DNA from 2 places in the Streptomyces sp. NPDC056144 genome. Region 1 is predicted to be linked to the other one. Evidence: riboswitches for the same ligand, from Rfam matches in the RefSeq annotation. Region 1 holds a riboswitch; the other holds the start of a gene.
What was found. Region 1 has a riboswitch for S-adenosylmethionine ahead of thrC (threonine synthase). Riboswitches for the same ligand answer to the same signal wherever they lie in the genome.
Positions count from the first base shown of each region.

Region 1 (11,505 bases):
ATGGGGTGGATAACGCTCCAGGACCGCGCCGACGCCCGCGACGGACGGCCTCCGCGACTCCGCGTGGTTCCTTGCCCCACCCGGACGGCGACCTCGTCTGCCCGATCCTCGTAGCACTCTCACCTTCCGAGTGCTAACGCCAATGATTAGCACTCGCCCTAGGAGAGTGCAAGCGACTCTCGATGATCGGGACGCACTCATGGGAGAGGGGTGCACCGCTCCGGGAACGCGTGAGGGGCCCGTATCCCCTCAGGGATGCGGGCCCCTCGACGGCGTTGCGTCGGTGGCCGATCGCGCCGCGCTCAGACGGCGAGCTTGACCATGTCCGCCTGCGGACCCTTCTGGCCCTGCGAGATCTCGAACTCGACTCGCTGTCCCTCTTCGAGGCTGCGGTAGCCATCCATCTGGATCGCGCTGTAGTGGACGAAAACATCCGCACCACCGTCGACCGCGATGAAGCCGTAGCCCTTCTCCGCGTTGAACCACTTGACGGTGCCCTGAGCCATGCCTAACTCCCCTATTACTGGCCCTTGCGCGGGCCCCGCACTTCGCGGAACCCGGGTCAGACCCTGCGCCGGAACGCGTCGACCGCCGCTGAATGTATCTGCCCAACTGCCCTCCGCAACAGGCCATTCGGGCGAGAATTCTGGGCACTGCTGAAAGGGGAATTGGGGATAATCCCCGGGCTTCCGGGGCAAGTCGGGCCCGGCAAAACGCGCAGAACGTACACAACGCTCACGCACTTTGGCTGCTTCCTGACGTGCAAGGACGCATTCTCATATGCGGGCGGCACGGGCAGCGGAGGGGGCTTCCCCAACTCTACCCCGCTCAACCATGCAGAATTGCCCCTTCCGCTTTATGGCGCGGAAGGGGCAATTCACGAAACTCGGAACGACTCGGAAGTGATCAGCCGCCGGCGACGGCCGGGATGATCGAGACGCCCGCGCCGGCCGGCGTGGCCGTCTCCAGGCCCTGCTCGAAGCGCACGTCGTCGTCGTTCACGTACACGTTCACGAAGCGGCGCAGCTTGCCCTGGTCGTCCAGGACGCGGGCGGCGATGCCCGCGTGGTTCTTCTCCAGGTCCGCGATGACCTCGGCGAGGGTCGCGCCCTCGGCCTGGACCTCGGACTGGCCGCCCGTGTAGGTGCGGAGGATGGTGGGGATGCGGACGTTCACGGCCATGTCTTCGTACCTCTCGGAGACGCTTGCAGAGCGACGCTTGCGGAGCGCGGGATCAGTGGGCCAGGCCCGCGTCGCGGAACGCGTCCAGGCTCGGGCGGATGGTGGCGGTCGCCTGCGAGGTCTCGGCCACCGCGTCCAGGGTCTTGAGGCCGTCGCCGGTGTTGAGGACGACGGTCGTGAGCTCCGGGTCGAGGAGACCGGCCTCGACGAGCTTCTGGGTCACGCCGACGGTCACGCCGCCCGCGGTCTCCGCGAAGATGCCCTCGGTCCGCGCGAGCAGCTTGATCGCGTCGACGACCTGCTCGTCGTTCACGTCCTCCACCGCGCCACCCGTCCGGCGGGCGATGTCGAGGACGTACGGGCCGTCGGCCGGGTTGCCGATCGCGAGCGACTTGGCGATCGTGTTCGGCTTCTGCGGGCGGACGACGTCGTGGCCGGCCTTGAAGGCGGCCGACACCGGGGAGCAGCCCTCGGCCTGGGCGCCGAAGATCTTGTACGGCTTGTCCTCGACGAGGCCCAGCTTGATGAGCTCCTGGAGACCCTTGTCGATCTTCGTGAGCTGCGAGCCGGAGGCGATCGGGATGACGAGCTGGTCGGGGATGACCCAGCCGAGCTGCTCGCAGATCTCGTACGCGAGCGTCTTGGAGCCCTCGCCGTAGTACGGGCGCAGGTTGACGTTCACGAAGCCCCAGCCCTCGCCGAGCGGGTCGCCGATGAGCTCCGAGCAGAAGCGGTTGACGTCGTCGTAGTTGCCCTCGATGCCGACGAGGTCGCCGCCGTAGACGGCGGCCATGACGACCTTGCCCTGCTCCAGGTCGTGCGGGATGAACACGCAGGAGCGGAAGCCGGCGCGGGCGGCGGCGGCGCCGACGGCGCCGGCCAGGTTGCCGGTGGAGGAGCAGGAGAGGGTGGTGAAGCCGAAGGCGCGGGCGGCTTCGAGCGCCTGGGCGACGACCCGGTCCTTGAAGGAGTGGGTCGGGTTGCCGGAGTCGTCCTTGACGAAGAGCTTGCCGGGGGCGACGCCGATCTCGCGGGCGAGGTTGTCGGCCTGGACGAGCTTGGTCCAGCCGGGGTTCAGGTTCGGCTTCTCGGCGACGTCGGCCGGGACGGGCAGCAGCGGGGCGTAGCGCCAGATGTTGGCGGGGCCGGCCTCGATCTGCTTGCGCAGCGCCTCGGGGTCACCGGTGGGCAGGTCGTACGCGACTTCCAGCGGTCCGAAGCACAGTTCGCAGGCGAAGATCGGGCCGAGGGCGAAGACCTCGCCGCATTCGCGACAGGAAAGTCCGGAAGCGGGACCGAGGTCGACGGGGGAAGCGGCGGCGTTGTCGGTACCGGGGGAAGCGACAGTCTGTACAGCCATGGAGGCGAGGCCCTTTCTCCTCATCTTTCGCATGACGAATTTTTCGCCATGCGACGGATTTGGCACCTTCCCTAGCCGGGGGCCTCGCGGATACGAGACAAACCGACTGGAGGGTTGCCGGGGCTTCAACGGGCCGTTTCCCTCTGCCCCTCTGGATGAGCGGTATTCGATTGTGGAACGCGGTCGGCACCCCGACGTGCATCGGGGATCCGCGTTGCTCAAGACTGTAACCGAAGGCCTGGGCGCTCGGACGGGCCGTCCGTACCGCGAGATGGAGATCACGTGCTGGAAGAGGTGGAGCGCTGGCTGGCCCGGCGGTCCTGGTCCGTGGCCGACCGGCCGATGGAGCGGATCCTCGCCGCCAAGCGCAACACGAAGGTCAGCGTGGTGCTGCCCGCGCTGAACGAGGAGGCCACGGTCGGCGACATCGTCGCCGTGATCCGCCGTGAGCTGATGAGCGCGTCCGTGCCCCTCGTCGACGAGCTCGTGGTGATCGACTCGGGCTCCACCGACCGTACGGCGGAGGTCGCCGCGGCGGCCGGCGCGCGGGTGGTGGCGCGGGACGAGGTCCTCCCCCGGCTGCCGGCACTGCCCGGCAAGGGCGAGGTGCTCTGGCGGTCACTGATGGTGACGAGCGGGGACGTGATCTGCTTCGTCGACGCGGACCTGAGGGACTTCTCGGCGGACTTCGTGACGGGCATCGTGGGCCCGCTCCTGACCGACCCGGACGTCCACTTCGTGAAGGCGATGTACGACCGGCCCTTCGGAGACACCCCTGGTCAGGGCGGCCGGGTGACGGAGCTGGTGGCGCGCCCGCTCCTCAACCTCCACTGGCCGCAGCTGGCCGGCTTCGTGCAGCCGCTGGGCGGCGAGTACGCGGCGCGGCGCGAGCTGCTCGAACGCCTGCCCTTCCCGGTCGGTTACGGAGTGGAGCTGGGGCTCCTCGTCGACGCGCTGCACACGGTGGGCCTGGACGGGCTCGCACAGGTGGACGTCGGCGTGCGCAAGCACCGCCATCAGGACGGGCAGGCGCTGGGCCGGATGGCCGCGGCGATCTACCGGACGGCGCAACTGCGGCTCTCCCGCGGGCACCTCGTACGGCCCCGCCTCACGCAGTTCGAGCGCGGCGAGAAGGGCTTCGTCCCTCGGACGTACGACGTGGACACGGAGGAACGGCCCCCGATGGCCGAAATCGTGGAGTACGCACACCGCCGCGTGGCGTAACATCGCCACGCGGTCCGTTTTACCTACATTGCCCTCTTATGCGCAGTACACAAGAGGAACATAAGAGAAGTAGCGGGGCCAGAAGCAGAAGCCTTCGGGGGACAGCGGCGGCGACCGGCCTTGCGGTCGCGTCGCTCGCCTTCGCCTTCTTCCCGATGGGGCAGGCCAACGCCGACGTGGTCGAGCCCTTCGGGAAGCGGTACGACGAATCGCTGTACGGCGACTTCACGACCATCGGCAACACCGTCATGGGCTGCCCGACCGACCCCGCCGACCTGGCCGCGCGCTGCGCGATCGCGAAGAACGGCGAAGGCTCGGACAACAACAACACCTTCGTGATGCAGCGGATCGACCTGGGCGGCGTCGGGGACACCGGCTACGGCTCCAGCATCGGCCACGTCAAGGTCCCCGAGGGCGCGGAGGTCGCGTACGCCCGCCTCTTCTGGGGCGGCAACGACGGCACGTACCGGGGCCCGAGCGGCGCGGCGCTCAAGCGCTGCGACATCACCGGCGCCGACGCCGTCCCCTCCCCCGGCGACCCGGCGACGACCAACCCGGTCATCAAGGTCGGCTCCGGGGCCCCGGTCCCGGTCGCGATCGACACCATGGTCACCGACCCGGCCACCACCAGCGGCCCGCACTACTACACGGGCGAGTCGGACGTCACCGCCGCCTTCGCGGGCGTCTCGGGGACGGACGCGCAGGTCGCGGTCGGCAACCTCTGGGCGCCGAACGGCAAGGGCTGCGTGGCGGGCTGGTCCCTGACCGTCGTCCACAAGTTCCCGGGCCCCGACCCGGTCAAGGCACCCGAGCGGCGGAACGTGTACGTGTACGGGGGCCACGTCCTCCAGCGGTCGACCTCGCCGGCCACCACCGTCACCGTCGACGGCTTCTACCGGGGCCCCGGCAAGGTGCGGGCGAGCGTCACGGCGTACGAGGGCGACTGGAACACCCCCGGCGACAAGTTCCTGGTCGACGGCCAGAACGTCACCGAGTCCCACACGGGCAACACGAACAACTTCTTCATCAGCGAGGACGACGGCGCCGTCGCGCCGAACACGGTCAACAACCTGAGCATCGACGCGAAGGCCTTCGACATCCCGGACGGCGCGGTCAAGCCGGGCGCGACCAAGGCGGACCTGACGTTCTCCACGAACGGCGACACGTACGTGCCCTCGGGCCTCGCCTTCTCGGTGCCGGTCCCCGACCTGGAGATCACCAAGACGGCGAGCCCGCAGAAGGTGAAGCCGGGCGACACCCTCACGTACACGGTCACCGCGAAGAACATCAGCGAGATCGACTACCCGAACGCGAAGTTCACCGACGACCTGACGGGCAACCTCGACGACGCCGACTACGCCGGGGACGCGAAGGCGGACCTGGGCGAGGCGACGTACACGGAGCCGAAGATCAGCTACCTCGGGACCATCCCGGCCGGGGAGACGGCGACGATCACGTACTCCGTGAAGATCAAGGACCCGGTGGCGGGCGACGGAAAGCTCCGCAACAGCGTCGAGGTGGAGACCCCGCGCTCGAACTGCGGCACGGGCAGCGAGGACCCCTCGTGCGTGGTGACCCCGGTCCTGGAGGACACGGGGGCAACGCCGACGCCGACGAGCCCGACCCCGACGGACCCGACGACGGAGCCCACCCCCACGGACCCGACGCCGACGGACCCGACCACGGAGCCCACCCCGACCGACCCGACTCCCACGGACCCGACGACGGAGCCCACCCCCACGGACCCGACCCCGACGGACCCGACGGCGACGCCGACGGACCGGACCCCGACGCCGACCGACCCGCCGACGTCGACGTCCCCGAGCGCGTCGGTGTCCCCGACGGCTTCCGCCTCTACGTCCCCGACGTACCAGCCGACGTACCAGCCGACGTCCTCCCGCACCTCCCCGCCGCCTCCCCCGGCCCCCGGGCCGCAGGGCGGCTCCGGCGGGCAGATGGCGGAGACGGGCAGCAACGGCGAGCGGCTGTGGCTGCTCGGCGCGCTGGGCGTGGCGCTGGCGGCGGCCGGCCTGGTGGCGAAGGCGGCCATGCGCGGCCGACGCGACTGACGAGTAACCCCTGACCTGCGGCAACGCAGGGTGGCCGAATCAGCCCGTCTCGTATACGTACGTTTGAGCGTTTACGGGACGGGCTAGGTTCGCCATATGGCTACCGTTCTCGTGGCATCCAACCGTGGCCCGGTCTCGTACGCGCTCCGGGACGACGGAGAACTCGACGCCCGCAAGGGAGGCGGCGGCCTGGCCTCCGCCCTGAGCGGCATCAGCTCCCCGGACAACCTCTGGGTGTGCGCGGCGCTGAGCGAGGCCGACCGGGAGGCGGTGCGCAGGGGCGTCGCGGAGCCCGGCGTGCGGATGCTGGACATCCCGCCGGACGTCTACGCGGACGCGTACAACGGCATCGCGAACTCGGTGCTGTGGTTCCTGCACCACCACCTGTACGACATCCCGCGCGAGCCGGTGTTCGACGCGGAGTTCCGGCGCCTGTGGGAGTCGTACCGCGCGTACAACACGGCGTTCACCGAGGCGCTGGCGGCGGAGGCGGCGCAGGGGGCGGCGGTCCTGGTGCAGGACTACCACCTGGCGCTGGTCCCGGGGCAGCTCCGCGCGGTGCGCCCGGACCTCAGGATCGCCCACTTCACGCACACCCCCTGGGCTTCGCCCGCCTACCTCCGGATGCTCCCGGACGACATCCGCGAGGAGCTGCTGCGGGGAATGCTGGGCGCGGACGAGCTGGGCTTCCACACGAGGGCGTGGGCGAAGGAGTTCCGGGCCTGCGCGGAGCCGCTGGGCCTGTCCCGGACGCACGTGGCGGTCCACCCCTTGGGCGTGGACGCGGACGACCTCCGGAAGATGGCCCACACCCCCGAGGTGGACGACCGGCTGGCCGCGCTGCGCGCGGAGGTCGGCCCCCGGAAGACGATCGTCCGCGTGGACCGCACGGAACTCTCGAAGAACATCCTGAGAGGCCTGCTGGCCTACCGCGAGCTCCTCACCACCCACCCCGAGTGGCGCGACAAGGTGGTCCACCTGGCGTCGGCGTACCCGTCGCGCCAGGACCTGGAGTCGTACCGCGCGTACACGGAAGCGGTACGAACGCTGGCCGACGAGATCAACACCGACTTCGGCACCCCGACCTGGCAACCGGTCCTGGTCTCGGTGAAGGACGACTTCACCCGCTCGCTCGCGGCGTACCGCCTGGCGGACGTGGCGCTGGTGAACCCGGTGCGGGACGGCATGAACCTGGTGGCGAAGGAGATACCGGTGGTCTCGGAGCAGGGCTGCGCCCTGGTCCTCTCCACGGAGGCGGGCGCGTACGAGGAACTCCACGAGGACGCCCTCACCGTGAACCCCTTCGACGTCTCCGCCACGGCGGAAGCCCTCCACCGGGCCCTCACGATGCCCCCCGCGGACCGCACCGACCGCACCAAACGCCTCGCGGCCGCCGCGACCGCCTTCCCGCCCCAACGCTGGTTCCTGAACCAGCTGTCGTCCCTGCGGGACCGCTGAGGACCGCTGAGGATCGGTGCGGACCGCGGAGGACCGGCGCGTCAGCGAGGAACGACGGCTGGCCGTCGGCAGCGGGGAGGAGGACCTGACCGGGGTCGTGGATCTGCTCCTCGCCCGCGCCGGACGTCTCTGACCTCGCCGCTCAGGAACCGTTCGCGTGGAGCGTCTGGTGCGTGACGTTGGTGGCGCCGGGGCTCTTGAGGTTGTTGTTGACGCTGATGTTGTTGAACATCGGCAGGACGCCGCTGAGGCTGATGGGCAGGAGCGAACCGCCGCCCGTGCCTCCGCCGTTGCCGCCGCCCGGCTGTTCGTACGTGATGGTCACCGCGGCCGGGCCGGTGGCCTGGCCCGAAGTGCCGCCCGCCGGAACGCGGTTGGAGCCGCCACCACCGCCGCCGGGCCCGGCGGCCCCGTCGGTGATCCCTTCGCAGCCGCCTCCGCCACCGCCGCCGAACCAGCCGGCTCCGCCGCCACCGCCGGAGAAGGGGTTGCCGCCGTTGCCGCCGGTACCGGCACCGCCGGGGGTGCCGGGCGCGGGAGGTCCGGGCACGGGACCGTCGGGGCATGCCACTCCACCCGCGCCGGGCGTCGTCTGCGTTCCCCCCTCTCCCCCTGCGCCGCTGCCGGGCCTGCTGCCACCCGTCTGGCCGGTGACCCCGGCGTCCCCTCCGGTCAACTCGGGAGCGGGGGAGAACTCGACGCCGACTCCGCCGCCTCCGCCGCCGCCCGCGACGATGAGCCGGGGGTCGGTGGCGCTGACGCCGGTCAGGGTGCAGCCCGGGCTGGTGGAGTCGCAGGTCCGCACGTCGCTGGCTCCGCCGCCCCCGCCGCCGCCTCCGTCGCCACCCGACACGCCGCCGCCCGTGTCGACGTTGACGTACAGGGTGGTCGTGCCCGCCGGCACGTTGACGGTTCCGGTGACGGTCGAGCCGTCGCCGCCCACTCCCCCGTACTGGCCGTTGTCCCCGGCGGCGCCCGTGGCGGTGACGGTCAGCTGGGTGACACCGGCGGGGACGGTGAAGGGCTGGTTCGCGCCAGGGGTGAAGGTGACGCTCACGGGAGCCGCTGCCGCAGGCGCGGCCAGCGGGCCCAGCAGCGCCACGGGAAACGCGGCGGCGGCGAGCAGGACCGCGCCGCGTCTGGCCGGGGTCGGACCGCCTCGTCGTGGGGACGGGGCCGCAGAGGGCTTGGGGTGGGTCACGTCGGGCTCCTCGTCACGGGATGCCGAAGGGGGCCTCGATCAACCCACAGGGGGCGCGGCGGAGTCCCCGGACACACCGGCGGGTACGCCGTGCGGGCCGAATAGTCCTCAAGTCGGAGAAGATCCGGGCCTCAGGGCTTCCGTACCGCCCGCGCCAGTTCCGTGAGGAAGCCGACGACGCCCGGCGGGCCGTCCACCGACAGGTCCGCGCGGTCCGCGAGCTCCTCGACCTCCGAGGAGCCGCTGCACACCAGCAGGCCCGGCATGCCGTCCGAGCGGAGCTTCTCGACTGCCGCGAAGGCGGGGAGGTCGCCGAGGTCGTCGCCCGCGTAGAGGACGGAACCCGCGCCCGCCTCCCGTACGAACTTCCCGAGCGCCACTCCCTTGTCCATGCCCGGCGGGCGGAGCTCCAGGACCATGCGGCCCGGCTCCAGGACGAGCCCGTGGTGGGTGGCGAGGTCGCCGAGGGGGCCCTTGAGGGCCTCGAAGGCGCCTTCCGGGTCCTTCGCGCGGCGGGTGTGGACGGCGACCGCGCGGCCCTTCTCCTCGATCCAGACGCCCGGCCACGCGCCGAGGCGGTCGAGGAAGCCGGGGAGTTCGGCGCGGACCGAGGCGACGCCGGGGTGCGGGGCTGCGGCCCGTACGGTTCCGGTGACCGCGTCCCAGCGCTCGGCGCCGTAGTGGCCGAGGACCGTGAGGTGTTCGAGGCCGGGGACACCGGCGAAGCCGCCGTACCGTACGGCGACCCCTGCGGGGCGGCCGGTCACGACGACGACCGAGCGGACCTCGGGGGCGAGGGCGGCGAGCGCCTCGACGGCGCCGGGGTGGGCGCGGGCCCGCTCGGGGTCGGGGACGATCTCGGCGAGCGTGCCGTCGAAGTCGAGGGCGACGACGGCTTCGGAGGGCCGTGCGAGGAAGGCCGCCAGGCCCTCGCGGCCGGCGGGGGTTGTCGGGGTGGTCGGGTGCGGGAGGCTGTTGACCATGTCCACGACCCTAGCGAGGGTCCCGGCTCACGTCAGCGTGACCGGAGTCATCCCTCCGGTCCCTCCTGCCCCTACCGCTTCCCCCGTCGCTCGTCCCTCACCCGCCTCAGGCGGTTGACCGTCACGGGGTCGTGGGCCAGCGCCCTGGGGTCGTCCAGGAGCGCGTTGAGGAGCTGGTAGTAGAGCGTCGGCGAGAGCCCGAGGCGCTCGCGCACGGCCCGCTCCTTGGCCCCGGGACCGGGCCAGGAGCGGCGCTCGACGGCGAGGAGGGCCCGTTCGCGTTCGCCGAGGCCCTCGTCGCCCTCACCCGCCGTCTCTTCGCTCATACGCTCAACCTATTACTCGGCCGCCTCCGCCGCCGTCGCCGCCTGTCCGATCTGGGCGAGCACCTCCGCCGGGCGGCCCGCCGGGGTCACCGCCCTGCCGATGTTCTGCTTGATCCGCTCGCTGACCGTGGCCCAGGAGGTCTTGCCGACCGGCGGGAGCTGCGCGTCCGGCAGGGCGGCGAGGAACTCGTGCAGGTGGGCGTACTTCGGGTCGCTCTCCATGGTGGTGGAGGCGCTGACCGTGACGGGCAGCAGGTCGTTGTCCCCGGCGAACTTGAGGACGTTCTCGTCGCTGAAGACGAAGTCGAGGAAGGAGCCGATCTCCGCCCGGTGGCCGTTCTCCTTGAAGCCCATGATCCAGTCGGCCACGCCCATGGAGCTGTCGGGCTTGCCGTCGATGCCGGGCAGCGGGACCTGGCCGACCTGGACGCCCTTCTTCGCGGCCTCCTTGAGGAGCGAGGGGTGGCCGTTGAGCATGCCGACGTCACCCGCGGCGAAGGAGGCGAACGCGGCCTTGCGGTCGAGCTTGCCGGGGGCGACGGGGCCGGTGAGGCCCTTGCCGACGAGGTCGTCCTTGAGCCAGTCGAAGGTGGCGACGTTGGCCGCCGAGTCGACGGCGTACCGGTCGCTGAAGTCGGTCCAGCCGCCCCCGCCGCTGAGCAGCCACATCATGGCCTCGGCCTGGGCCTCCTCGGGGCCGAGGGGCAGCGCGAAGGGGGTGCGCACGCCGTCGTCCTTGAGCTTCTTCGCGGCGGCGGCCAGCTCGTCCCAGGTGGTGGGGGGCTTGGCGCCGGCGGAGGTGAAGAGGGCCTTGTTGTAGAAGAGGGTGCGGGTGGAGGCGACGAACGGCAGGCCGTACTGGATGCGGTCGGTCTCCCCGGCGGCGGCGAGCGCGGGCAGGAAGTTGGCCTGGACCGGGATGGAGAGCAGGTCGTCGGCGGGGTACAGCTTGCCGTCGGCGGCGTAGTCGGCGTAGGCGCCGATCTGCGCGATGTCGGGGGCGTCGCCGGCCTTGACCATCTCGGCGACCTTGCGGTCGACGTCGGTCCAGGACTCGACGCTGACCTCGACCTTGACGTCGGGGTGCTCGGCCTCGTAGGCGGCGACGAGGTCGTTCCAGTACTTCTTGGTGGTGTCCCCGCCGGTGAGGTCGTAGTCGGCGGCGACCAGTCTGAGGGTCACGGGCCCGGAGTCGCCTCCGAGAACGCCGCATCCGGAGACCGTCGCGGTCAGTCCGAGGGCGGCGGCGGCCGCGGTCAGTCCAAGGAATCGTCGCCGCTCCACGGCTCATCCACCTTTGGTCGTCAGTTGCTCGTCATTGAGCCGATCGCGCTGCGGGATCCGTCCCGCAGAGAGCCGTCAGTCTCCCCTGCCGCCGAGCGAGAGGTCTAGTCCACTCACGTATCGCTTGCGCAACGCCGACGGGACCATGGACCCATGAGGTGTCCAGCAGGGGTCCCGAATTTGTATCCGAGCGCAACAATCCAGGTAAGTGGACTAGACCTATGAGGGGGCCGCGCGACAGACTGTCCCCCGTGAGACACGTCATCGCCCTGGATGTGGGCGGCACCGGCATGAAAGCCGCCCTCGTCGGGGCGGACGGCACCCTGCTCCACGAGGCCCGCCGCGCCACCGAGCGCGAGCGCGGCGCCGAGGCGGTCGTCGAGACCATCCTCGGCTTCGCCGCGGAGCTCCGCGCCCT
Region 1 covers NZ_JBHJVF010000014.1:106,986-118,490, reverse strand. Annotated here, with positions in the region: gene ACFC0Z_RS30915 (cold-shock protein) at 303-506, opposite strand; gene ACFC0Z_RS30910 (MoaD/ThiS family protein) at 907-1,182, opposite strand; gene thrC (threonine synthase) at 1,235-2,542, opposite strand; SAM riboswitch class I at 2,560-2,704, opposite strand; gene ACFC0Z_RS30900 (glucosyl-3-phosphoglycerate synthase) at 2,825-3,766, shown strand; gene ACFC0Z_RS30895 (hypothetical protein) at 3,922-5,835, shown strand; gene ACFC0Z_RS30890 (trehalose-6-phosphate synthase) at 5,932-7,293, shown strand; gene ACFC0Z_RS30885 (hypothetical protein) at 7,436-8,494, opposite strand; gene otsB (trehalose-phosphatase) at 8,626-9,477, opposite strand; gene ACFC0Z_RS30875 (DUF3263 domain-containing protein) at 9,549-9,803, opposite strand; gene ACFC0Z_RS30870 (extracellular solute-binding protein) at 9,816-11,087, opposite strand; gene ACFC0Z_RS30865 (ROK family protein) at 11,339-11,505, shown strand, end outside.

Region 2 (11,505 bases), on a different contig from region 1:
TGGCAGCATCTCTTCTGGTTCTTCGGCCACCCAGAGGTGTACATCATCGCGCTGCCGTTCTTCGGCATCATCTCCGAGGTCATCCCGGTCTTCAGCCGTAAGCCGATGTTCGGCTACATCGGTCTGGTGGCCGCGACCATCGCGATCGCCGGTCTCTCCGTGACCGTGTGGGCGCACCACATGTACGTCACCGGTGGCGTGCTCCTTCCGTTCTTCTCCTTCATGACGTTCCTCATCGCCGTACCGACAGGCGTGAAGTTCTTCAACTGGATCGGAACGATGTGGAAGGGCTCCCTGTCCTTCGAGACCCCGATGCTCTGGGCCGTCGGCTTCCTGATCACCTTCACCTTCGGTGGTCTGACCGGCGTCATCCTGGCCTCGCCCCCGATGGACTTCCACGTCTCCGACTCGTACTTCGTCGTGGCGCACTTCCACTACGTCATCTTCGGCACCGTCGTCTTCGCGATGTTCTCCGGCTTCCACTTCTGGTGGCCGAAGTTCACCGGCAAGATGCTCGACGAGCGCCTCGGCAAGATCACGTTCTGGACGCTGTTCGTGGGCTTCCACGGCACGTTCCTGGTGCAGCACTGGCTCGGTGCCGAGGGCATGCCGCGTCGTTACGCGGACTACCTGGACGCCGACGGCTTCACCGCGCTGAACACGATCTCGACGATCTCCTCCTTCCTGCTCGGTCTGTCGATCCTGCCGTTCTTCTACAACGTCTGGAAGACCGCCAAGTACGGCAAGAAGATCGAGGTCGACGACCCGTGGGGCTACGGCCGTTCGCTCGAGTGGGCGACGTCCTGCCCGCCGCCGCGGCACAACTTCCTCACCCTGCCGCGGATCCGTTCCGAGTCGCCGGCGTTCGACCTGCACCACCCTGAGATCGCGGCTGTCGACCAGCTCGAGAACAAGGGGCACGTGGCCGAGGCCCTCACCGCGGGCAAGGAGGCCGGCAAGTGAAGATCCAGGGCAAGATGTTCATCTGGCTGAGCGTCTTCATCCTCGCCATGGCGATCGTCTATGGCGTGTGGTCGAAGGAGCCGGTCGGCACCACGGCGCTCTTCCTCGCCTTCGGCCTGTCCATCATGATCGGCTACTACCTGGCCTTCACGGCCAAGCGTGTCGACGCGATGGCGCAGGACAACAAGGAGGCCGACGTCGCGGACGAGGCCGGTGAGCTGGGCTTCTTCGCCCCGCACAGCTGGCAGCCGCTGTCGCTGGCCATCGGTGGCGCGCTCGCCTTCCTCGCCATCGCGATGGGCTGGTGGCTGCTGTACTTCTCCGCCCCGCTGATCCTCGTCGGCCTGTTCGGCTGGGTCTTCGAGTTCTACCGCGGCGAGAACCAGAACCAGTAGCGGTACCCGCTTCCCGGCGGGCGACCGCCACCGGAGCACCCGAGGGGCCCGGACACTTCGTCACCGAAGTGTCCGGGCCCCTCTTTTGCAGCATCAGGGCGCGCTGCCGCGGGGGATTGTTCTTACGGTGAGGTCATGAACGACACGCCGCGCATTCGGACTGTTCTGAGCTGCACCCTCCTGGTCGTGACCGTCACGGCGGCCGCCACGGCGTGCGCGGGATCCGACGGCCATCCGCTGTCCGCGAGGCCGTACGACGCGGTGGACCAGCTCGCGTTCAGCGCGGCGGACGGCGGGACCAAGGTGAACCCGGAGAAGCCCCTGGAGGTCTCCGCCAAGGGCGAGGGCCGGATCGCCGACGTGACGGCCGTCGACGCGGCCGGACGGCGGCTCGCGGGCGAACTCACCGCGGACGGGCGGCGCTGGCGCTCCACGGCCGCGCTGGCGGCCGGAGCGCGCTACACGGTCCGGGTGGCCACCGAGGACGAGGACGGCGCCCCAGGCGCCCGTACGTACACGTTCGAGACGGCTCCGGCCAAACGGGCCCTGACCGTCACCTTCGGGCCGGAGGCGGGCACGTACGGCGTCGGGCAGCCCCTCACCGCCGAGCTCAGCCTCCCCGTGAAGGACAGGGCGGCCCGCGCGGTCGTCGAGCGGGCCCTCAAGGTCCGCTCCACGCCCTCCGTCGAGGGCTCCTGGTACTGGGTCGACGACAAGGAGCTCCACTTCCGGCCCAAGGAGTACTGGCCGGCCGGAGCGCTCGTCACGGCCTCGGCCAACCTCGACGGCCTCAAGGTCGGCGACAAGCTCTACGGCGGCGCCTCCAAGCCTCTGAAGCTCTCCATCGGCGACCGGCTCGAAGCGGTCGCGGACGCCGAGTCCCACTACATGACCGTGCGGCGTAACGGAGAAGTGATCAACACCATTCCGGTGACCACCGGCAAACCGGGCTTCTCCACCCGAAACGGCATCAAGGTGGTGCTCGGCAAGGAGTACTACGTCCGGATGCGCGGCACCAGCATCGGCATCTCCGAGGGCACCTCGGAGTCGTACGACCTGCCGGTCTACTACGCCACCCGGGTGACATGGAGCGGCGAGTACGTCCACGCCGCGCCCTGGTCCGTCGACTCGCAGGGCGTGGCGAACGTCAGCCACGGCTGTGTCGGCATGTCGACGGGGAACGCGGCCTGGTTCTACGAGACCGTCCGCCCCGGCGACATCGTCAGGACCGTCAACAGCTACGGCGACACGATGGACACCTTCGGGAACGGCTTCGGCGACTGGAACCTGTCCTGGGACAAGTGGCGCCAGGGCAGCGCCCTGGTGGAGAAGACCGGTGACCCGGCCGCCACGCAGGACGCCAAAGCCCGTCTGAGGCCCTCGATCTAGCCGCGTGACCCGGGGAGCGTCCCGCGACGCGCCCGGGTCACGCGTCGATCGAGAGGCGGGAGCGCAGCAGGGCCGCCAGGGACGCCGCGAACTCCACCGGTTCCACCGGATGGGTGATCGCGGCGTCGGCGCGGCTCCAGGTGGCCAGCCAGGCGTCCTGGGGGCGGCCGATGAGCACCAGGACCGGCGGGCAGCGGAAGATCTCGTCCTTGAGCTGCCGGCAGACGCCCATGCCGCCGGCGGGCACCGCCTCGCCGTCCAGGACGCAGACGTCGATGCCGCCCTCGTCCAGGGCCTTCAGGACCGCCGGGAGCGTCGCGCACTCCAGGAACTCGACCGGAGGCACGTCCGCGGCGGGCCTGCGCCCCGCGGCGAGGCGCACCTGCGCGCGGGTGTTCGCGTCGTCGCTGTAGACCAGGACCGTGGCGCTCGACTGCATCGTTCCTCCGTGGGGCAAGTCCGTGGGAAGGTCTGGGAAGGTCGTCGATCGATGCGCGGGATGCTACTCCGGTCCACACCCCGTCAACACCCGTTCAGCACCTGTTCGAAGGGGCCGGCACTGGGCCGTTCGGGCTGGACACACCCCCCTGACACTCCGAACGGCACCCCCCGGAGTGAGGGCGGGATAAGCGACCGACATAATGTCGGTCGTGGCGACAGTAACGACAGTAGAAACAGGGCACGCGCACCCCTCGGTCAATCGGCCGAACCTCACCAGCGTCGGAACCATCATCTGGTTGAGCTCCGAGCTGATGTTCTTCGCGGCCCTCTTCGCGATGTACTTCACCCTGCGATCGGTGACAGGTCCCGAGTTCTGGGCGGAAAAGGCCTCGGCCTTGAACTTCCCGTTCTCGGCGACCAACACCACGATCCTGGTGCTCTCCTCCCTCACCTGTCAGCTCGGCGTCTTCGCCGCCGAGCGGGGCGACGTGAAGAAGCTCCGGACGTGGTTCATCATCACGTTCGTGATGGGTGCGATCTTCATCGGCGGCCAGGTGTTCGAGTACACCGAGCTGGTCAAGCACGAGGGCCTCTCGCTCTCGTCGGACCCGTACGGCTCGGTCTTCTACCTGACGACCGGCTTCCACGGCCTGCACGTGACGGGCGGTCTCATCGCCTTCCTGCTGGTCCTCGGCCGGACCTACGCCGCCAAGAGGTTCACCCACGAGCAGGCAACCGCCGCCATCGTCGTGTCCTACTACTGGCACTTCGTCGATGTCGTCTGGATCGGCCTCTTCGCCACGATCTACATGATCAAGTAATCGGACCCCGCCGCCGCGGCGGGTCCGAGACATCCAGCAAGCATCGACGCAGAAGATCCTGACACCGGGGTAATCCGTGAAAAAGCTCTCCGCACGACGACGCCATCCGCTGGCGGCGGTCGTCGTCCTACTTCTCGCGCTGGCGGCCACTGGGGGGCTGTACGCCGCGTTCGCGCCCGCGGGCACGGCGAAGGCCGATGAAACCGCCCAGTCCCTCGCCATCGAGGAGGGCAAGAAGCTCTACTCCGTCGGCTGCGCCAGCTGCCACGGAACCGGCGGTCAGGGAACCACTGACGGCCCGTCCCTCGTCGGCGTCGGCTCGGCCTCGGTCGACTTCCAGGTCGGCACCGGCCGTATGCCGGCCCAGCAGCCGGGCGCCCAGGTCCCGAAGAAGAAGGTCATCTACTCGCAGGCTGAGATCGATCAGCTCGCGGCGTACGTCGCCTCTCTCGGTGCCGGCCCGATCACGCCGACCGAGGAGCAGTACAACCCGGCTGGTGCCGACATCGCCAAGGGTGGCGAGCTGTTCCGCACCAACTGCACCCAGTGCCACAACTTCACCGGTGAGGGTGGCGCGCTGAGCAACGGCAAGTACGCCCCGAGCCTCGAAGGCGTGAGCCCGAAGCACCTCTACGAGGCCATGCAGACCGGCCCGCAGAACATGCCCTCCTTCCCGGACACGACCATGCCGGAGAAGGAGAAGAAGGACATCATCGCGTACGTCCAGGCCGTCAACAGCGACAAGGCCGACAACCCGGGCGGTCTCAAGCTCGGTGGTCTCGGTCCCGTCAGCGAGGGCCTGTTCGCCTGGATCTTCGGTCTGGGCGCGCTGATCGCAGTTGCCATCTGGGTCGCGGCCCACACCGCTAAGGCCAAGAAGTCATGAGTAGCCAAGAGAATCCAGAAGAGAACCTGCCGGCAGGGCAGGACACCGCGCACGGCGCGGTGAAGGTCGCCGACGACCCGTTCGCCGACCCGGGCCTTCCGCCCCACAAGCCGCGCATCCAGGACATCGACGAGCGGGCCGCCCGCCGGTCCGAGCGTGCGGTCGCCTTCATGTTCACGCTGTCGATGCTGGCCACGATCGGCTTCATCGCGTCGTACGTGATCTTCCCGGTCGACCACATCGTGTACATCTGGCCCTTCGGCCGGGTGTCCTCGCTCAACTTCGCCCTGGGTCTGACCCTCGGCGCGGCGCTCTTCTTCATCGGCGCGGGCGCGGTCCACTGGGCCCGCACCCTGATGTCCGACGTCGAGGTCGCCGACGAGCGTCACGAGATGGCCGCCTCGCCCGAGGTCAAGGCGAAGGTCATGGCGGACTTCGCGGCCGGTGCCGCGGAGTCGGGCATGGGCCGTCGCAAGCTCATCCGCAACACGATGTTCGGTGCGCTGGCGCTCGTCCCGCTCTCCGGCGTCATGCTGCTGCGTGACATGGGCCCGCTGCCCGAGAAGAAGCTCCGGACCACCAAGTGGGCCAAGGGCAAGCAGCTCATCAACATGAACACGCACGAGCCGCTGCGTCCCGAGGACGTCGCCGTGGGTTCGCTGACCTTCGCCATGCCCGAGGGCATGTCGGAGCACGACCACGACTTCCAGACCGAGATCGCCAAGGCCGCCCTGATGATCGTCCGGATCCAGCCGGACGACATCAAGGACAAGCGCGAGCTCGAGTGGTCGCACGACGGTGTCGTCGCCTTCTCGAAGATCTGCACCCACGTGGGTTGCCCGATCTCCCTGTACGAGCAGCAGACGCACCACGTGCTCTGCCCGTGCCACCAGTCCACCTTCGACCTCTCCGACGGCGCCCGCGTCATCTTCGGCCCGGCCGGTCACGCCCTTCCGCAGCTGCGGATCGGCGTGAACGACAAGGGCTTCCTTGAGGCGCTCGGCGACTTCGACGAGCCCGTCGGTCCTGCCTTCTGGGAGCGCGGATGAGCACCGTGACCGCTACGAAGAAAGCGCCCGCCGGTGAGCGGGTAGCCGACTGGGCCGACGGTCGGCTGGGGATCTACACCCTGGCCAAGGCCAACATGCGGAAGATCTTCCCGGACCACTGGTCCTTCATGCTGGGCGAGATCTGCCTCTACAGCTTCCTCATCATCATCCTGACGGGCGTCTATCTGACGATGTTCTTCCACCCGTCGATGAACGAGGTGGAGTACGTCGGACCGTACGTCCCGCTCCAGGGACAGCTGATGTCCGAGGCGTTCAACTCGACCATGCACATCTCCTTCGAGGTGCGCGGTGGCCTGCTGATCCGGCAGATCCACCACTGGGCGGCGCTGATCTTCCTCGCCGGCATGTTCGTGCACATGATGCGCGTCTTCTTCACCGGCGCGTTCCGCAAGCCGCGTGAGATCAACTGGCTGTTCGGCTTCCTGCTGTTCTTCCTGGGCATGTTCACCGGTTTCACCGGTTACTCGCTCCCGGACGACCTGCTCTCCGGCACCGGTGTCCGCTTCATGCAGGGCGCGATCCTGTCCGTGCCGGTCGTCGGCACGTACCTCTCGATGTTCCTGTTCGGCGGCGAGTTCCCCGGCGGCGACTTCGTCGCCCGGTTCTACTCGGCGCACGTGCTGCTGCTCCCCGGCATCATGCTGGGCCTCGTGGTCGCCCACCTCATCCTGGTGTTCGTCCACAAGCACACGCACTTCGCCGGCCCCGGCCGGACGAACAAGAACGTCGTCGGCATGCCGCTGCTGCCCGTGTACATGGCGAAGGCCGGAGGCTTCTTCTTCCTGGTCTTCGGTGTCATCGCGGTCATCGCGGCGATCGCCTCGATCAACCCGATCTGGGCCATCGGCCCGTACCGTCCGGACCAGGTGTCCACCGGAGCCCAGCCCGACTGGTACATGGGCTTCGCCGAGGGTCTGATCCGTGTCATGCCGGGCTGGGAGATCAACCTCTGGGGCCACACGCTGGTCCTGGGCGTGATGATCCCGCTCGCGATCTTCCCGGCGGTCCTCGCCGCGATCGCGGTCTACCCGTTCATCGAGTCCTGGATCACCGGCGACAAGCGCGAGCACCACATCGCGCAGCGCCCGCGCAACGCTCCGACGCGCACCGCCTTCGGTGTCGCCTGGATCACCGCGTACATGATCATGCTCGTGGGTGGTGGAAACGACCTCTGGGCGACCCACTTCCACCTGTCGATCAACTCGATCACCTGGTTCGTGCGGATCTTCTTCTTCGTCGGCCCGGTCATCGCGTTCATCGCGACGAAGCGGATCTGCCTCGGCCTCCAGCGCCGCGACAAGGACAAGGTGCTGCACGGCCGCGAGTCGGGCATCATCAAGCGCCTGCCGCACGGTGAGTTCGTCGAGGTCCACGAGCCGCTCAGCCAGGGCGAGCTGCACCGCCTCACGGCGCACGAGCAGTACGAGGCCGCGGAGCTTCCGCCGGCCGTCGACGAGAACGGTGTCGAGCGCAAGGTCGGCCGCCTGGAGAAGCTCCGGGTCAAGCTGAACAAGGGCTACTACGGCGACGACAGCCAGATCGCCAAGCCCACCGTCGAGGAGTACAAGGCGATCCAGGACGGCCACGGCCACCACTGATCACCTGACCTTCCTCCGACGTAGGTCGCCACGCTGAGGAGCCCCGTCCATTCGATGGACGGGGCTCTTCGCCGTCCCCGGGGGTCGATAGGGTGGGACCGCATCCGTCACCCGTATCCGTACGATCGCCTGGAGCTGCCATGAGCGCTGCGACCCCCGCTGGAGGACCTACGTCGGCGGGCCGCTCCTGGCCCGTCGTCCTCGACGGTCTGCTGACCGGACGCGACCAGAGCGCCGACGACACCGCGTGGGCGATGGACCGCATCCTGCGGGGCGAGGCCACCGACGCCCAGATCGCCGGCTTCGTCGTCGCCCTGCGGGCCAAGGGCGAGACCGTCGACGAGATCACCGGCCTGGTCCGGACGATGTACGAGCACGCCAACACGATCGAGGTGCCGGGGCCGTCCGTCGACATCGTCGGCACCGGCGGCGACGGCGCGAAGACCGTCAACATCTCGACCATGTCGGCGATCGTCGTCGCGGGCACCGGCGCCAAGGTCGTCAAGCACGGCAACCGCGCCGCCTCCTCCGCCTCCGGGGCCTCCGACGTCCTGGAGAAGCTCGGCGTCAACCTGGAGCTGACCCCGAAGAGGGTGGCCGAGGTCGCCGAGGAGGCCGGGATCACCTTCTGCTTCGCCGTGAAGTTCCACCCGGCGCTGCGGCACGTGGCCATGGCCCGCAAGGAACTCGGCATCCGGACCGTCTTCAACTTCCTCGGCCCCCTGACGAATCCGGCCAGGGTCCGCGCCCAGGCGACCGGCGTCGCCGACGCCCGCATGGCCCCCATCGTCGCCGGCGTGCTCGCCGGGCGCGGCTCCTCCGCGCTCGTCTTCCGCGGCGACGACGGCCTCGACGAGCTGACCACGACCGCCACCTCCCGGGTGTGGATCGTGCGCGACGGGACCGTCCGCGAGGAGTCCTTCGACCCGCGCGAGGTGGGCATCCCGATCGTCCCGGTCGACGCGCTGCGCGGCGCGGACGCCTCGTACAACGCCGACGTGGCCCGCCGGCTCCTCGCGGGGGAGACCGGTCCGGTACGGGACGCGGTGCTGCTCAACGCGGCGGCGGCGCTCGCCGCCCTGGAGCCCACCGACGGCACCCTCGCGGAGCAGCTGTCGGCGGGGATCGCCAAGGCGGCCGAGTCGATCGACTCCGGCGCGGCCCGCCGCACCCTGGAGCGCTGGGTCTCCGTCAGCAACAGCTGAGTTCGCGCCACACGCACGACACGCGCCCCGTCCCGGAATGCGGACGGGGTTGCGCGTCGGCGATCCACTGAACTACGTTCTGTGCCAGGTCATGAGTGACAGTCGTCAAGCCCCGGCTGACTGTCCGGCAACCCTCCGTCCGTGGCGGGGTGCCCCGGGTGAAGACCAGGTCGCACGGCAGAAGCCCTGCGGCAAGCGCGGACCCCTGCGTCACACCCTGGGGTCCTTGGTCCTCTAGGGAGCGGTGTCTCGTGAGCAAGCGAATGCGCTAGGGCCTCTCCGGCCCCTTTCTCCACCCCTTCACCCGTGCGCGGCACCTCCTTCTCTGCGCGCTGCCCCGCGGGTCCTTCACGCCAATTCGCGCCCCTTTTATGCCGGGAGACACCGCTATGTCCGCACACTCGAACGCCGCCGCCACCACCGCTGTCGCCACCGTCGACTCCGCCGCCGAGTCCGCCGACCCCTGCTGCGCCGCCCCGCTGCCGGTCCTCGGCCGGGACGTCACCGTCCCGCTCGTCACCGGCGGCGAAGTGACCTACGCGGCCCTCGACTACGCGGCCAGCGCCCCGGCCCTCCAGCGCGTGTGGGACGACGTCGCCGCGTACGCCCCGTACTACGGCAGCGTCCACCGCGGCGCCGGGTACCTCTCCCAGCTCTCCACCGACCTCTTCGAGAACAGCCGCGAGACCGTCGCCGAGTTCCTCGACTGCCGCCCCGGCGACCAGGTCGTCTTCACCCGCTCCACCACCGACTCGCTCAACCTGCTGGCCCGGACCATCCCCGCCGACTGCGAGGTCTTCGTCTTCGAGACCGAGCACCACGCCTCGCTGCTGCCCTGGCAGGACGCCCGCGTCACCTACCTCAACGCGCCCCGCACCCCGGCCCAGGCCGTCGAGACGCTGGAGCTCGCCCTCGCCGGTCGCGACCCCTACGGCCCGGCCCTCGTCTGCGTCACCGGCGCCTCGAACGTCACCGGCGAGCTGTGGCCGGTGAAGGAGCTCGCCGCCGCCGCGCACGCCCACGGCGCCCGGATCGTCCTCGACGCCGCCCAGCTCGCGCCCCACCACCCGGTCTCCGTCAAGGAGTTGGACGTGGACTGGGTCGCCTTCTCCGGCCACAAGCTGTACGCGCCCTTCGGCTCCGGCGTCCTCGCCGGCCGCGCCGACTGGCTCCAGGAGGCCGAGCCCTACCTCGCCGGCGGCGGCGCCTCCCGCAAGGTCGCCCGCCGGGCCGACGGCGGCGTGGACGTCGAGTGGCACACCACCGCCGCCCGCCACGAGGCCGGCTCCCCGAACGTCATCGGCGTCTACTCCATCGCCTCCGCCTGCAAGGCGCTCACCGAGGCCGGCTTCGACTCCCTCGTCGCCCGCGAGCAGCACCTCATCGCGAAGGTCCGCGCGGGCCTCGCCGAGGTCCCCGAGGTGAGGATCCTGTCCCTGTTCGGCGACGACGCCCCCCGGGTCGGCGTCATCTCCTTCGTCGTCGAGGGCTGGAACAGCTCCCACTTCGCCGCCGCGCTCTCCGCCGAGTACGGCATCGGCGTCCGCGACGGCCTCTTCTGCGCCCACCCGCTCGTCCGCACCCTGCTCGGCAGCGACCCGCAGGACGTCGGCGAGTGCGGCGCGCCCGAGGCGGCCCCCGGCGAGCGCTCGCTCAACGCCATCCGGGTGAGCTTCGGCGCCGGTACGCCGGACGAGCACGTGGAGCGGTTCGTCGGCGCCGTGAAGGAGCTCGTCCGGGACGGTGCCCAGTGGAAGTACCGCACCGAGGACGGCCGCTGCGTCCCCGACCGCGGCTGATCAGTCACTCGTACAGGTGAAGGGGGCCTCCCGATCGGGAGGCCCCCTTCCTCTGTGGCGCGTATGTGTCCGGAAACCCCCGGACAGGCCTCAGGACTCCAGGCCGATGGCGAAGGCCGCCTCCAGGTCGTGCTGGGAGTAGGTGCGGAACGCCACGTGCGTGTCCGTGGCCTCGACGCCCGGGATCTTGCTGATGCTGCCGGGGATGACGTCCGCCAGGTCGTCGTGGCGCGACACCCGGACCATGGCGATCAGGTCATAGGTCCCGGTGACCGAGAAGACCTCGCTGACGCTGTCGAGCGCCGCGATCGACTCGGCGATCTCGGGGATGCGGTCCACGCTGGTCTTGATGAGCACGATCGCGGTGATCACGGCTGGCTGTCTCCCTCGGTCGCCGCGGCTGGTGCCTTCACTCTAGCCCCACCCCGGAAACGGCCCCACGCGTAGAGGAAGCCGACGCAGAAGCCCACGACGTGGGCCAGATAGGCGACCCCCGGGCCGGGACCGGCGGCCCGCGCCGCCAGCCACTGGAGCGCGAACCAGAAGATCAGCACGATCCAGGCCGGGAAGCGCAGGGGCAGGAAGAAGAGGAAGGGGAAGAGGCTCGTCACCCGGGACCGGGGGAAGAGGAAGAGGAACGCCCCGAGCACCCCGGAGATGGCCCCGGACGCCCCGACGAGCGTCTGCTCGCTCTCCGCGTGCGCCGCCGCGTACCCGAGCAGGGCCACGTACCCGGTCCCCAGGTAGAAGAGGGCGAACTCGACCGGGCCCATGCGCTCCTCGGCCATGGCGCCGAAGACGTACAGGAAGAGCATGTTCCCCAGCAGGTGCAGCCAGCTGCCGTGGACGAAGAGCGCGGTGAACGGGGTGAGCAGGGCGCCCGGCACGCCGTTCATCAGCTCGGCCGGGACCACGCCCCAGCGGCGGAAGTACGCGCT
Region 2 covers NZ_JBHJVF010000007.1:132,452-143,956, forward strand. Annotated here, with positions in the region: gene ctaD (cytochrome c oxidase subunit I) at 1-963, shown strand, start outside; gene ACFC0Z_RS22315 (cytochrome c oxidase subunit 4) at 960-1,358, shown strand; gene ACFC0Z_RS22320 (Ig-like domain-containing protein) at 1,494-2,747, shown strand; gene ACFC0Z_RS22325 (hypothetical protein) at 2,785-3,186, opposite strand; gene ACFC0Z_RS22330 (heme-copper oxidase subunit III) at 3,389-4,009, shown strand; gene ACFC0Z_RS22335 (c-type cytochrome) at 4,086-4,895, shown strand; gene ACFC0Z_RS22340 (Rieske 2Fe-2S domain-containing protein) at 4,892-5,944, shown strand; gene ACFC0Z_RS22345 (cytochrome bc complex cytochrome b subunit) at 5,941-7,563, shown strand; gene trpD (anthranilate phosphoribosyltransferase) at 7,704-8,768, shown strand; SAM riboswitch class IV at 8,856-8,972, shown strand; gene ACFC0Z_RS22355 (aminotransferase class V-fold PLP-dependent enzyme) at 9,158-10,567, shown strand; gene ACFC0Z_RS22360 (Lrp/AsnC family transcriptional regulator) at 10,658-10,939, opposite strand; gene ACFC0Z_RS22365 (rhomboid family intramembrane serine protease) at 10,936-11,505, opposite strand, start outside.
Region 2: linked by a shared signal. The riboswitch ahead of ACFC0Z_RS22355 (aminotransferase class V-fold PLP-dependent enzyme) and the one ahead of thrC (threonine synthase) in region 1 are both predicted to bind S-adenosylmethionine.